DNA from 3 places in the Paenarthrobacter sp. TRD_SC_7 genome. Region 3 is predicted to be linked to each of the others. Evidence: riboswitches for the same ligand, from Rfam matches in the RefSeq annotation. Region 3 holds a riboswitch; each other region holds the start of a gene.
The links. A riboswitch is a leader RNA that binds a small molecule or an ion and turns the genes downstream of it on or off. The one in region 3 is predicted to bind thiamine pyrophosphate.
Positions count from the first base shown of each region.

Region 1 (4,509 bases), 1.5 Mb from region 3:
ATTTCGTTCCGCACAGAACTGCCGTTGCTCATCTGGTTGGTGATCGTCTGGGGTGCGTTGTGGCGGGACTTCAGCCCGGGCAACTTGCTGTTCGGCGCCCTGATTGCCGTACTGGTAGCCAAGTTCTTTTACCTTCCGCCGGTGGAACTCAGCGGCAGGTTCAACATTCTGCGCGCTATTCCCTTCGCCCTGATGTTCCTCGCCAAAGTGGTGGCAGCGAGCTTCCTGGTGCTGTACCTGGCAGTGGTCAAGGGACCCCAGGTCCGCAGCGCCGTCGTCGCCGTTCCCTTGCGGAGCCATTCAGACTTGATGGTGACGGCCACCGGCCACGTCATCTCGCTGATCCCGGGCTCGTTGGTGGTGGAAGTGGACCGCTCAACGTCCACGCTGTACCTGCACGCGCTCAATATCTACGAAGAAGCGGACATCGACAAGATTCGCGAGGAAACCCAAGTCATCGAGGCGCGATTGATCCGCATCATGGGCACGCGCGAAGAAGTCGCAGCCCTCAATGCCGAACAGCGCCCGGGAATGGAAGGGGCAACGCTATGAAGGAGTTCGTTCTCGTGGCCACAGCTGTGATCCTTAGCCTGGCCGCGGCAGGGGCAATTGTCCGCATCGCGATTGGCCCGTCCTTGTTGGACAGGGTTCTGGCATCGGACGTCTTGTTGGCAATCCTGGGTGCCGCCCTGGCAATCGACATGGCAATGAACAAGCACCTAAACAACCTGGTGTTGTTGGTGGCTCTGGCGGTGATCGGGTTTATTGGCTCGGTGACCGTTGCCCGGTTCGTGGCCGAACGGAGGGAACAGAGCAATGAGTCCTGATGCCACAGGCGTGGATGCCGTGATCGACACTGTCACTGCAGTGTTCCTGGTGGTGGGCGCGCTGATGTCGCTCGGCGCGGCCATTGGCTTGTTGAGATTTCCGGACCTCATGAGCCGCATGCACGCAGCCACCAAACCGCAGGTCCTGGGGTTGTTCCTTATGCTTGCCGCGATTGGCTTGCAGATGCGGACATGGTGGGTGTGGCCCGTTCTGCTGGTGGCGTGGATTTTCCAGCTTCTCACTGCACCCGTCTCTGCCCACATGGTGGGGCGCTCCGCCTACCGCACCAAGCACGGGCACCGCGAAAAGCTCACCAAGGATGAACTCGAGGCGGTTGTTCAGCGGGCGGCCGCGGGGCAAGAGCCCGGGAGCGACCGCTAGCAATAGATGCTGCAACGAACGCCGGGGTCACCCTGTGGGCGACCCCGGCGTTGTGTTGTTTGGCGGGCGCCTAGACGATGTCGTGGGTCTTGGCGAAGCGCGCGATGGCACGCTGGGTGCCCCGGCTCGCCAGGACCTGAATGAGCGTGCTGACAAACGCTGAGATCAGCGCGAAGGTCAGTGCCGAACGCAGGCTGGTTTCCATGTCGTCATTGCCCAAGGGCGGCTTGTTGCCGGTGGCCTTTTCCCACCCTTTATTGACGATTTTGGTGCCTACAAATCCTGCCCCGAGGCTTACTCCGGCACCTATCAGCTTGAAGAAGAGGTTCATGCCCCAAGCCTAACTGGAAAGGTCCAGCCCACACTGTTACCGGCGGCTTTCCCGCTCCTTGAGGAACGCCGCCATGGAACCAACCGGTGCAAGCACCGGGACGACAGGGTGTTGGGCCGACCAGACAGCGTCCACGGTACCGAACCCTGCGATTTCCTTGAGCAGGTAATACGTGGGCGGCATCAGTTTCAGGGTGCCGGCGGCTTCTGCTGCCAGAACTCCCTCCACCGGCATCCACAGCGATTGCCAGGCCTCCGTGGTCTGGTGCCGGGGTTCAGCCTCGGGGGACGGCTTGGCAACGTAAAAGTAGGTGTCGAAGCGCTTGGGCATGTCCGTCGGGGTGATCCAGTTGGCCCACGGACGGAGGTGGGAGGCATCAATGCTGAGCCCGGCCTCTTCCTGAACCTCGCGGATGGCTGCAGTGAGTACCGTCCCGGCGTTCTTCGCTGCTTCGCCCGGGTCCATGCCGATGGAGCTCTGATTCCAGTCCTCCGCGTGGCGTTGAAGCAGCTCTGCCGGGTAGTCCCAGCCGGACGCGTCCGCCGCATCCACCCGACCACCGGGAAAGACCACCATTCCAGCGGCGAAGTCCATGGTGTCTACCCTGTGCTGGACAAAGGCTTCGAGTCCGCCCGAGGCGTCACGGAGCAGGATGACGCTTGCGGCAAGGCGTGGTTGGGGCACCTCGGAGGAAAGGGGGAGGTCTTGCTGGGGAAGGTCAGTCATATAGGAGCCTCTTCGCCGCGGTGGATTCTGCTGGTCTATTCTCTCAGGTCCGTTGTGGGGCCTGGTGTGCGTGCCGAAACGGGGGATGAGGGCGCGGAGCGGGCCCCGCAACGGACCCTCTCGTGTTGTGGGGCCTGGTGTGCGTGCCAAAACCGGGGATGAGCGCGCAGAGCGGGCCCCGCAACGCGCGTCCCGGACTGGTGACATGGCCGATTGTGACCGCATGCCGGCAACAGGCCAACACCCGCCACAGACTCAGGTGTAAACTGAACCAGCCCATCAGGGCAGATTTGATAACGACAGGGGAGCGCCGCCGTCGGACCTTGCAGAGATGCAAGAGACGCGAGGGCGCTGAGAGTGCGGACAGCCGCAGACCCTCGAACCTGATCCGGTTAGTACCGGCGCAAGGGAGTCGAGCTTCTCAGAGTGTCCGGATGCGGGCGGCGCAAGCCGAAACCGGGATCCGGGGAGCACTTTCCCCTCCTGTAACCTCAGGAGGCAGAAAATGACCACGGTAAACGTGAAGAAGACCAGTTATAACTGGCGTGTTGTAGACATCGTTGTGGCGGCTTTGATCGCCATCGCAGGCGGCGTGATCTTCTGGGCATGGTCCCAGGGCGCCGCACTGGTATCCATCCCCATGAACGCGACGTACCCGCCGCTCACCGGCCTTATTGCCGGCGGCTGGATGATCCCCGCGGTTCTGGGCATGCTCATTATCCGTAAGCCCGGTGCGGCCTTGTTCTGCGAGACCGTCGCCGCAACCGGTGAGCTCATCATGGGTTCGCAGTACGGCACCACCGTTCTCATCTCCGGCGTCCTGCAGGGCCTGGGCGCGGAACTCATCTTCGCTGCGTTCCGATACAAGAAGTTCAACCTGCCCACCGCCCTCCTCGCCGGCGCGGGCGCAGGTCTCTTCTGCGGCCTGAACGACTCCTTCCTGCCTTGGGGCTGGAACATCGCCTACGAAGCCGTGGACAAGTTGGCGTACATCGCCTTCACCACAATTTCCGGTGCGATCATTGCGGGCGCCCTGTCCTGGATTGCCACACGCGGCCTGGCCAAGACGGGCGTGCTGAGCTCATTCGCGTCCCGCAAGGCCGCTTCGGAGCCAGTCTTCAGCTGATGTCCGCCAAGCAAAGCGGCACGGTGAGGCCGGCCGCCATCTCCGCCGAGGGTTGGGGATGGCGGCATGCCGGCCGCTCCCAGCCTGCCATCCGAGGCCTGGACCTTCGGATCGAACCGGGGGAGCGGGTGCTGTTGCTGGGTCCTTCGGGGGCGGGCAAGTCCACGCTCCTGCATGCCCTCGCCGGTGTGCTGGGCGATGAGGAAGACGACTCGGACGAGTCCGGTTCACTGCTTATCGACGGCGTTGCGCCCCGCGAGCAGCGGGGACGCGCCGGACTGATGCAGCAGGATCCGGAAACCCAGGTGGTCCTCTCCCGGGTAGGTGACGATGTTGCGTTCGGGGCGGAGAACCTGGCTGTGCCGCGAGACGAGATTTGGTCTCGCGTCCATGAAGCGCTCGACGACGTCGGGTTGCGTTCCGCTGTTGGCGGCGGTTTGCCACTGGATCACCCGACGGCGGCACTCTCCGGCGGTCAAAAGCAACGACTTGCGCTTGCGGGCATTTTGGCGATGCGCCCAGGCCTGATCCTGCTGGACGAGCCGACGGCCAACCTGGATCCGGCGGGCGTGCTGGAGGTCCGTGATGCTGTTGGGCGATGCCTGGACAAGACCGGCGCCACGCTGGTTGTTGTGGAACACCGGGTGTCCGTGTGGAAAGACCTGGTGGACAGGATTGTGGTCCTGCAGCCAGGGTCGGCCGCAGGATCCAGCACGGCCGCAGGGACCGGGAATGCTGCCGGTGGCGTACTCTTGGACGGCCCTCCCGACCAGGTCCTTTCCGAGGCCCGCACCCTGCTGATCTCGGCTGGCGTCTGGGTGCCGGGGTACGTTCCGGCAACCCGCTCCCGCCATAAAGAACCAGACGCCGCGCAGCTTCTCCTCGCAGCCCAGGACCTTGCTGTTTCCCGCTTAAAGCCACGGCGCAAAGGCTTCAAGACCATCCCGCCCGTTCCGGTGCAAACGGACATCAGTGCGCAGGTCAGGGCAGGCCAAGCCCTGACCATTACGGGTCCCAATGGTGCCGGAAAGTCCACGTTCGCGCTCACGTTGGCAGGCCTTTTGGCGCCTGTGGACGGCAAAGTGAGTGCCGCCGTCGAACTTTCCGAGGGTGCGGG
Region 1 is NZ_CM149587.1:938,093-942,601, forward strand. Features, by position in the region: gene AC0J5Z_RS04640 (Na+/H+ antiporter subunit E) at 1-552, shown strand, start outside; gene AC0J5Z_RS04645 (MrpF/PhaF family protein) at 549-827, shown strand; gene mnhG (monovalent cation/H(+) antiporter subunit G) at 817-1,209, shown strand; gene AC0J5Z_RS04655 (DUF4235 domain-containing protein) at 1,280-1,540, opposite strand; gene AC0J5Z_RS04660 (NUDIX hydrolase) at 1,577-2,266, opposite strand; TPP riboswitch at 2,558-2,694, shown strand; gene AC0J5Z_RS04665 (ECF transporter S component) at 2,772-3,392, shown strand; gene AC0J5Z_RS04670 (ABC transporter ATP-binding protein) at 3,392-4,509, shown strand, end outside.
Region 1: linked by a shared signal. The riboswitch ahead of AC0J5Z_RS04665 (ECF transporter S component) and the one ahead of thiC (phosphomethylpyrimidine synthase ThiC) in region 3 are both predicted to bind thiamine pyrophosphate.

Region 2 (4,509 bases), 110 kb from region 3:
TCCTCGAGGATCTCAGCCGTGACCTTGACGTTGGCCAGTTCCGCAGCTGCGGAGGTGACCTTCTCGCCGTCAACCAGGAGCAATGCGGGCAGCTCAAGCGTGCTACCGGCTCCACCGGGGACGCGGTTCAGCGTTACGTAGTCTCCAACGGAAACTTTTTCTTGGCGGCCGCCTGCGCGGACAATCGCGTACACCACTTGGGTACTCACTTCTCTCGACGTTTATTACAAAATTTGCGTGCGGAACCTTTAACCGGAATCAGGCCTGGTTCGCGCTGTGCCTCAACGCCGTGGACTTCTGATCGAAGTCCGCGAGTCATCCCATGAACAATTCCAAGGGGCATAACCCAAGTGTTGGCGTAAGCACCGAAGATCAAGATTACGCTAGTTTGACCTTCAGCTGCAAATGAGGCCGGGTCCGGAGGCTACCTCGTGACTTGCGTCACCAGTTGTAACGGACTCTCCCGGCACCGTGCCCATACAGCCTACAGGGTTTGGGCGAGATTAACGCGATTCGGTCAGCGACGCGCTGACGTGTCCCCGCAATAGGCCGCTAAATGCTTCCAGGGATGCCTGCGCAAACAGCCTGGGAGCATCGAAGAACGCCGTTTCGTAGCGGCAGGAATGCCCAAAAGCCTCCACCATGGCTGCCCGTTCCCGCTCGGAAGCCGCAACCGCCGCGGCATCAGTGAAGTTGATCGCATCCCTCGTTGCCGCAGCAAATTCCGGATCGGCGTAGGTTTTCAGCCAGTCGGCATATGCGTGATCTGCGGGGGCTCCGGCATCCACGTAGGCCGCATGAAGCTGCTGACCCACTTCGGCGTACAACCAATAGCAGGGCAGAATCGCCGCGAGGACTACCGCGTAACTGCCGGAAGCGGACGCCGCCAGCAGATGGTCCACATAGGACTTGGTAACCGGCCCCGTAACCGTCGACGCTTCCCGGGTGCTCAGCCAGTTCCTGTGCAACTCCGATTCAACCTCCAGGCACTGCTGTGATGCCTTGGCCCAGAACAGTTGTTCTTCCTCTGTGGGGGCCAAGGCACCCGCACGTGCCAACACCCTGGAGTACCCGTTGAGGTAGATGGCATCCTGCGCGAGGTAGTAGTTGAATTCATGTTCGGGCAAGCTCCCCGACTGTAGACCCCTGATGAATTCAAGGCCATAAATCGCCTTCAGTTCCGGAGCGGCTTCCTTCCAAAGGGTCGCGGCAAAGTCGCCCGCCCGGTGCGTCCGTTGGTGGTGGAAGTGATGCACCGGCCCGCTTCCTTGGCCTACTTGGAGGGCGTCAGAGGCCGTCAATGCCCCCAGCAACCACGGTTTCACCTCCCGCAGCGAGGCTTCCCAATCACGGTTACGAACCTGGGCCGTGGCCAAAGCGGAGGACAGGGAGCATCCGGTGCCGTGGCTGTTCTTCGTCTCAACCCGGTGACCGGCTACCTCAATCACATCCTGCCGCAGCAACCCGCTGGTGTTCACCAGCGCATCAGGGCAGTCCGGTCCTGGCAAGTGGCCTCCCTTAACCAGGACCGTGTTTCCGTACTCCGCCGCCAGCCGTTTGCCTTGGTCGAGCGCCGAAGCCCATTCTGCTGCCTCAGGCTCCCCCAGCAACATGGCCAGTTCAGGAAGGTTAGGCGTGATGAGGTCCGCCAGCGGGAGCAGCGAACGCAGGGCCTTCTCCGCTGACTCGCGCAGGAGCCGGTCACCACTGGTGGCCACCATCACCGGATCAAGGACCACGACGGCGGGACGCACCTCTTCGAGCCAGCTGCGGACCTCGTCTATGACGGCTGCATCGCCAAGCATTCCGATCTTGACGGCATCAATCGTGATGTCACTACTGATGGCGTCCAGTTGCTGGCGCAGGAACCGCGCGGGAGGGACGTGGACGGCACTGACCCCCACGGTGTTTTGCGCGGTGAGAGCCGTGATGGCAGCCATGCCGTACCCTCCGAGTGCTGCGACGCTCTTCAGGTCCGCCTGAATTCCGGCGCCGCCGGAAGGGTCCGAGCCGGCGATGCTCAACACCCGGGGCGCTGGTCGGCCGGAAGCGACCAGTGGGTACACAGGAGAATACGACGATGTAGTCATGAGGACATCCCTTCGCCGGTGCTAACCGGACAGGTTCAACGGGTTTGAATCTCAGCCCGGCCCTTCGCCTGGCACCCCGTGTCAGTCCCCCAGCCTAGCCGGGAAGCAGCACTGCACGGGAACCGCGGCCTGTTGAAGCCGGGATGTGACCACAATGGCCTCCGTTCTCGAATCCTCCCGGAATCAGCAAAGGGCCCCGCAATCCTTGGCGGATTGCGGGGCCCTCATATTGCTGACGACTAGAGCTCGGAGGCCGGCACTCCGACTCCGAGGATGATGGGCTCATCCGCCGGCGCCTTCTTTGCGGGTTCCACAGGCGCCTTGGCCTTATGGGCTGCCCCACGCGCGGCCGAGGCAGTCACTTCGTGGTGCTCCACACTGGTTTCATTAGCCGAGCCCTGGGCCCGGCTCGCACTTCGGTTTCGACGGCCACGACGACCACGCGGTGCTGAAGCAGCCTCGGGGTCTTCCTCGGCAGCCCGTTCCCGAGCATCAACCTTCGGTGCCGCAGGCGCCTCGGGGGCGGCAAAAGGTGCGGCTTCTTCCTCAGGTGCCGGAGCAGCACCGAGGTGCGAGAACGCTTCGGCCAGCAGATCCAGGCTCATGGCAGGCTTGGCGGCCTGCGGTTCCTCGTGGTGCTCAACGAACGGCAGCGCTACTTCTTCTCCGCCGAAGCGCAGGACCGGAGTAGACCTGGCTTCCTGGACTGTGGTTTCCCGGCCAGTGGTTTCCCGGCCTGCGGCTTCGCGGGCCGACTCTCCCGTTTCGCCGCTGACTACGGAGTCGGTGGTCGCCTCGTGCTGACCCGCCGCCCGTGCCTGCTCTTCTGCGCGGTGAACTTCGTCGTCGTGCAGGTGAGCGGCGTGCGCCGCAGCAGCGATCGTTGCCAGGGCAGCCCTGGTTGCCTCGGCTTTAGCTTGCCGGGCGGGATCCTTGGGTTCCGCCGTGGTCGAAGGTGCAGCCGGGGCGGACGTCGTCGTGTGGACCTGCGCGGGAGCTTCGACAATGGCCTGTCCCCCACCCTTGCCGCGGCGGCGCTTGCGCTCCGTCCGCGCAGCAGGCGGCTGCGCCTCCGTGTGCGGGCGGTGGTGTTCAGCAGCCACAACGTTGGCGCGACGGTGTTCAACGGGCTCGTCGTGCGTGACGACGCCGCGGCCGGCACAGTGCTCGCACTGCTCACCGAAGACCTCAAGGAGGCCAGTACCCATGCGCTTGCGTGTCATCTGGACCAGGCCCAGCGACGTCACTTCGGCCACCTGGTGCTTGGTGCGGTCGCGGCCAAGGCACTCGACCATACGCCGGAGGACGAGGTCGCGGTTGGATTCCAGGACCATGTCAATGAAGTCGATGACAATGATGCCGCCGATGTCGCGCAGGCGAAGCTGGCGAACCACTTCCTCAGCAGCTTCAAGGTTGTTCTTAGTGACCGTTTCCTCAAGGTTTCCACCGCTGCCGGTGAACTTGCCGGTGTTGACGTCCACCACGGTCATGGCTTCGGTGCGGTCGATGACCAACGAACCACCGGACGGCAGGAAGACCTTCCGTTCCAAGGCCTTGTGGATTTGCTCGTCAATGCGCCACGCGGAGAAGATGTCCTGTTCCTTGGTCCACTTTTCAAGGCGGCCCACCAGGTCAGGGGCAACGTACGTGACGTAGGCCTCGATGGTGTCCCAGGCGTCATCGCCGGAGACGATCAGCTTGGAGAAGTCCTCGTTGAAGACGTCACGGACAACCTTGATGGTGAGGTCTGGTTCGCCGTAAAGCAGTTCAGGAGCCAGGACCTTGGTGGACGTGGCCTGCCCTTCGATGCCTTCCCACTGTGCGCGCAGACGGTTGATGTCGTGCGTAAGCTCTTCCTCCGACGCACCCTCAGCGGCCGTGCGGACAATGACACCGGCGTTTTCCGGCAAACGGTCCTTCAAAATGCGCTTGAGGCGGTTGCGTTCGACGTCGGGCAGCTTGCGGGAGATACCGGTCATGGAACCACCGGGCACGTAGACCAAGTAGCGACCCGGCAGGGAGATCTGGCTGGTGAGGCGGGCACCCTTGTGTCCCACAGGATCCTTGGTGACCTGGACCAGGACAGAGTCGCCGGACTTCAGGGCGTTCTCGATCCGGCGCGGCTGGCCTTCGAGGTTGACTGCGTCCCAGTTGACTTCACCGGCGTAGAGGACTGCATTGCGTCCGCGGCCGATGTCCACGAAGGCAGCTTCCATGGAAGGCAGAACATTCTGGACCTTGCCCAAGTACACGTTGCCGATCAGGGAGTCCTGCTGGGTCTTGGACACGAAGTGCTCAGCCAGCACACCGTCTTCCAGGACACCGATCTGGATTCTGTCGTCGCGCTGGCGGACGATCATCTGGCGGTCCACCGACTCACGGCGGGCAAGGAACTCGGCCTCGGTGATGACCTGGCGGC
Region 2 is NZ_CM149587.1:2,499,928-2,504,436, reverse strand. Features, by position in the region: gene rplU (50S ribosomal protein L21) at 1-197, opposite strand, end outside; gene thiD (bifunctional hydroxymethylpyrimidine kinase/phosphomethylpyrimidine kinase) at 504-2,090, opposite strand; TPP riboswitch at 2,081-2,179, opposite strand; gene AC0J5Z_RS12235 (Rne/Rng family ribonuclease) at 2,330-4,509, opposite strand, start outside.
Region 2: linked by a shared signal. The riboswitch ahead of thiD (bifunctional hydroxymethylpyrimidine kinase/phosphomethylpyrimidine kinase) and the one ahead of thiC (phosphomethylpyrimidine synthase ThiC) in region 3 are both predicted to bind thiamine pyrophosphate.

Region 3 (4,509 bases):
CCGGCGGAGACGAACAGCGCCTGGCCATGCCAGCCCGCGGTTCGCTCGAAGCCGAGGGTTTCCACGTAGAACTTTTGCGCAGTCGCGACGTCGCCCACTTGCAGATGCACATGCCCGACGCCGGCAGCGGCCGCGCGCTGTCCCGTCACTGCCGCTTCACTCAGGTGCTGCTGGAGGAAGCGCTGCGGAGGCAAGGCCACGTTGTCCATCACAACATTCTTGCCGTCCCACTGCCAGAGCTCGCGCGGCTTGTCGTAGTAGAGCTCAATTCCGTTACCTTCGGGGTCAGTGAAATAGAACGCTTCGCTGACCAGGTGGTCGGCACTGCCCGCAAAGGCGCGGGGGTCGTACTCAGCGGCGGTGGCGATGGTGGCAGCCAATGAGGGCTGGTCCTGGAACAGGATGGCTGTGTGGAACAGGCCAGCCTCACCCCTCCCCGGAATCTGCAGGCCGGCCGCCGGGGCAAGGTGGACCACGGGCTTACCCACACGCCCCAGGTAGAGCCCTCCGTCCTGCTCGGCCACGACTTCCAGGCCAAGGGCTCGCTGATAGTAGTCGCTCATGACCTTCATGTCGCCCACCTTGAGCATGACGGTGCCCATGGTGAGTTCGGCAGGCAGAAGATCCTGGCTGAATGATGAGGTCATGTGAAGCTCCCGGTTCTGAGGTGGCCGCGCATCGGCACCTTCCTACCAATCTAAATTACTTGAAGCTTCAATTTATTCCTAACGGACGACATTACCCCTGAGCACGACGTGCTTGAGCGCCGCGATGGTACCCGGATGACGGCGCGGATCGTCACTGCACAGCACGACGTCGGCACATGCGCCTTCGCTGATGCCCTCGACTCCCAGCCACTCACGGGCGCCCCACGCGGCGGCGTCCAGGACCGCCACTGGCGGCAGGCCGGCGTCGTGCAGTTCTTTCATTTCGTCCGCAATCCTGCCGTGCTTGATGACGCTTCCGGCGTCCGTTCCCGCGTAGATGGCAACCCCGGCCTCGAAGGCCTCCAGCACGCGCTCACGACGCCGCTCCCAGAGACGGACCATGTGGTCCGCGTAGTCCGGAAACTTCGGCGCTGCCTGGGCCGCGATATCCGGGAAGGTCGCAATGTTGACCAAGGTGGGGACAATGGGCACTGACTGTTCGACCAAACGGGGAAGGTGCCGCGGAAGGAGTCCGGTGGCGTGTTCGATGCAGTCGATGTTGGCGTCGAGCATGTCGTCGATGGTGTCCTCGCCGAAACAATGCGCGGTGACCCTAGCACCCTCATCGTGGGCCGCTGAAATGGCTTCCTTGACGGTCTTCGCAGGGAACGAGGCAGCGAGGTCTCCAACGCCGCGATCGATCCAGTCGCCCACCAGTTTCACCCAGCCATCGCCGTCGCGGGCTTCCTTCCGGACCGTTTCCACTAGTTCCCGGGGCTCAATTTCATGACCCAAACCGCGGAGATAACGCCGACTCCGGGCGATATGCCGACCCGACCTGATTAGTCGCGGCAGGTCCCTTCGTTGCTGCACCCAGCGAGTGTCGGCGGGCGAACCGCAATCGCGGATCAGCAGCGTTCCGGCGTCGAGGTCTGCTTGGGCCTGGGCGAGCGTGGCCTGTTCGTCCACGGCTCCTCCAACGCCGAGTCCGATGTGACAGTGGGCATCAACCAACCCGGGCAGGATCCAGCCATCCAACACCCTGTCCGGCGTCGCAACGGGACGCTCAAACGTCAGTATGCCGTCTACGGACCAGAGCCCATGGCGCTCTTCGTCTGCCGATACGAGCACAGGTCCGCTGAATTCGATGATGTTGGCCATGGCAAAAGCGTAGCGGGGGGGGTGGTGCGTTGGAGCCTGTTGCATGCATGTGACTGGGAGCGCGTTGGGAGCTGTGGTAGCTTCGTCTACGACCACACGGGGGCCCCTGCAGGGGCTGAGATCGGACTAATGCAGTCTGCGACCGTTGAACCTGTCCGGGTAATGCCGGCGAAGGAAGTGAGTATTCCCTTGAGCACCACGGAAACACAGCACAACCCTGCCCAAAACCAATCCGCCGCTGGCGTAAACGCGGCTGAAACCGCCACACAATCGTTGAAGTCCCACTCCTTGGCGTGGCTGGAAGATCCCGAGAACGGCATACGGGTCCCCGTCACGGAGATCGCGTTGGAGCCCTCCCCCAACGGCCAAGCAAACCAACCTTTGAAGGTGTACCGAACAGCAGGCCCAGGCAGCGATCCCGTGGTGGGGCTGGAGCCGTTCCGTGCACCATGGATCGAAGCCCGCGGAGACACGGAGGCGTATTCGGGCCGGGAACGGAACCTGCTCGACGACGGCAAATCGGCGGTTCGGCGGGGAGCAGCGTCAGCGGAGTGGAAGGGCGCACAACCGGTGCCGCGCCGCGCCGTCGTGGGTAAGACCGTCACGCAGATGCACTACGCGAAACAGGGTGTCGTGACTCCGGAGATGCAGTTTGTCGCGTTGCGGGAGAACTGCGATGTTGAGCTTGTCCGCAGCGAAGTCGCCGCAGGAAGGGCAATTATTCCGAACAACATCAACCACCCCGAATCCGAGCCGATGATCATTGGCAAGGCATTCTTGGTCAAGATCAATGCCAACATCGGAAACTCGGCAGTCACCAGCTCCATCGCCGAGGAAGTGGACAAACTACAGTGGGCAGCCCAGTGGGGCGCTGATACGGTGATGGACCTCTCCACAGGTGACGACATCCACACCACTCGCGAGTGGATCATCCGTAACTCCCCTGTTCCCATAGGAACAGTCCCCATTTACCAGGCCCTGGAGAAGGTGAACGGCGAGGCCAACAAGCTGACGTGGGAGATCTTCCGCGATACCGTGATCGAGCAATGCGAGCAGGGCGTGGACTATATGACCATCCACGCCGGCGTACTTCTGCGGTACGTGCCACTGACCGCCAACCGGGTCACGGGCATCGTGTCCCGCGGCGGTTCGATTATGGCCGGCTGGTGCCTGGCGCACCACAAGGAGAACTTCCTCTACACGCACTTCGATGAGCTGTGTGGGATCTTCGCCAAGTACGATGTCGCATTCTCCCTGGGTGACGGGCTGCGCCCTGGTTCCATCGCAGACGCGAACGACGCCGCGCAGTTCGCCGAGCTGGATACGCTCGCGGAGCTGACGCAACGGGCGTGGGATTTCGACGTGCAGGTCATGGTGGAGGGCCCCGGGCACATTCCTTTCCATATGGTGCGCGAAAATGTGGAGCGCCAGCAGGAACTGTGCAAGGGTGCCCCGTTCTATACGTTGGGGCCGCTCGTCACCGATATCGCCCCAGGCTATGACCACATCACCTCGGCCATTGGCGCTACGGAAATTGCACGCTACGGCACGGCAATGCTGTGCTATGTGACCCCGAAGGAGCATCTGGGGCTTCCCAACAAGGACGACGTCAAGACGGGGGTCATCACTTACAAGATCGCGGCGCACGCGGCCGACCTTGCCAAGGGCCACCCGGGGGCGCACGAACGTGATGATGCCCTTTCAAAGGCACGGTTCGAGTTCCGCTGGAGGGACCAGTTCGCTTTGTCCCTGGACCCGGTCACGGCGGAAGCCTTCCACGACGAGACCCTGCCCGCTGAACCAGCGAAGACCGCCCATTTCTGCTCCATGTGCGGACCAAAGTTCTGTTCGATGCGCATCAGCCAGGACATTCGTGACGAGTACGGTTCGGCGGAATCACAGGCGGCAATCGCAGGACTATACAACGGTATGCGCGAAAAGAGTGAGGAGTTCCTGGCTTCAGGTGGAAAGGTTTACCTGCCGGAGCTTCAGGTCCCGGCGAACCAAGGCGGCAGCACCTCAGGAGGCCTTAACTGACAACGCCCTGCTGACATCCGCAACAAACGATCGGATAGCCTGATCGCCATCAGAGGAATCCTGGGGCCGGTGTCCGCCCGCTGCTACGCGGCGGAGGGCACCGGTCTCCTGGAGGTAGACCGCGATTTCCTCGTACAAAGGTTCCCAACCACCCGTGAGAACCAGTGTGGGGACGCCCGGCACAATGTGAAGCGGGGCCTCCCATGGCGGTGCCTGGAACCGGAGCCTGCGGGCTGACCGCCGGGCCTCGGGAGTGTCCAGCCCGCCGGTCTCGGCAGAGAAAGCACGCCGGTAGAATTCGCGCTGGTAATCGGCGTCGTTGAGCTGGTTTCGCACGTCGAACAGCGGTTCCATCAGGGCCCGGTAGGAAGCAGTCGCCGGAAGCTCAGCGGTCAGGGATAAGCAGGACGGCTCTACCAGAGAGAGTGAGTGCACAAGATCAGGGCGCTCCACTGCGGCAAGCATGGCCGAAATTGCGCCTTGTTCGTGGGCAACGATGTGACCGCCGCCGGAATCGGCCAATGCATTGATCACTATTGCGACGTCAGCAGCAACGTTGGACTCCACCGGTTCAGCAATGGCGTCAAAGCCGTGCCGCCGAAGGAAGAGTGCGTCATAGGCAAGGGCCATGCCATGTTGCTTTGGCCATGCCGCAGCACCGAAA
Region 3 is NZ_CM149587.1:2,390,833-2,395,341, reverse strand. Features, by position in the region: gene AC0J5Z_RS11650 (VOC family protein) at 1-647, opposite strand, end outside; gene AC0J5Z_RS11645 (amidohydrolase family protein) at 726-1,808, opposite strand; TPP riboswitch at 1,895-2,002, shown strand; gene thiC (phosphomethylpyrimidine synthase ThiC) at 1,998-3,845, shown strand; gene AC0J5Z_RS11635 (alpha/beta fold hydrolase) at 3,828-4,509, opposite strand, start outside.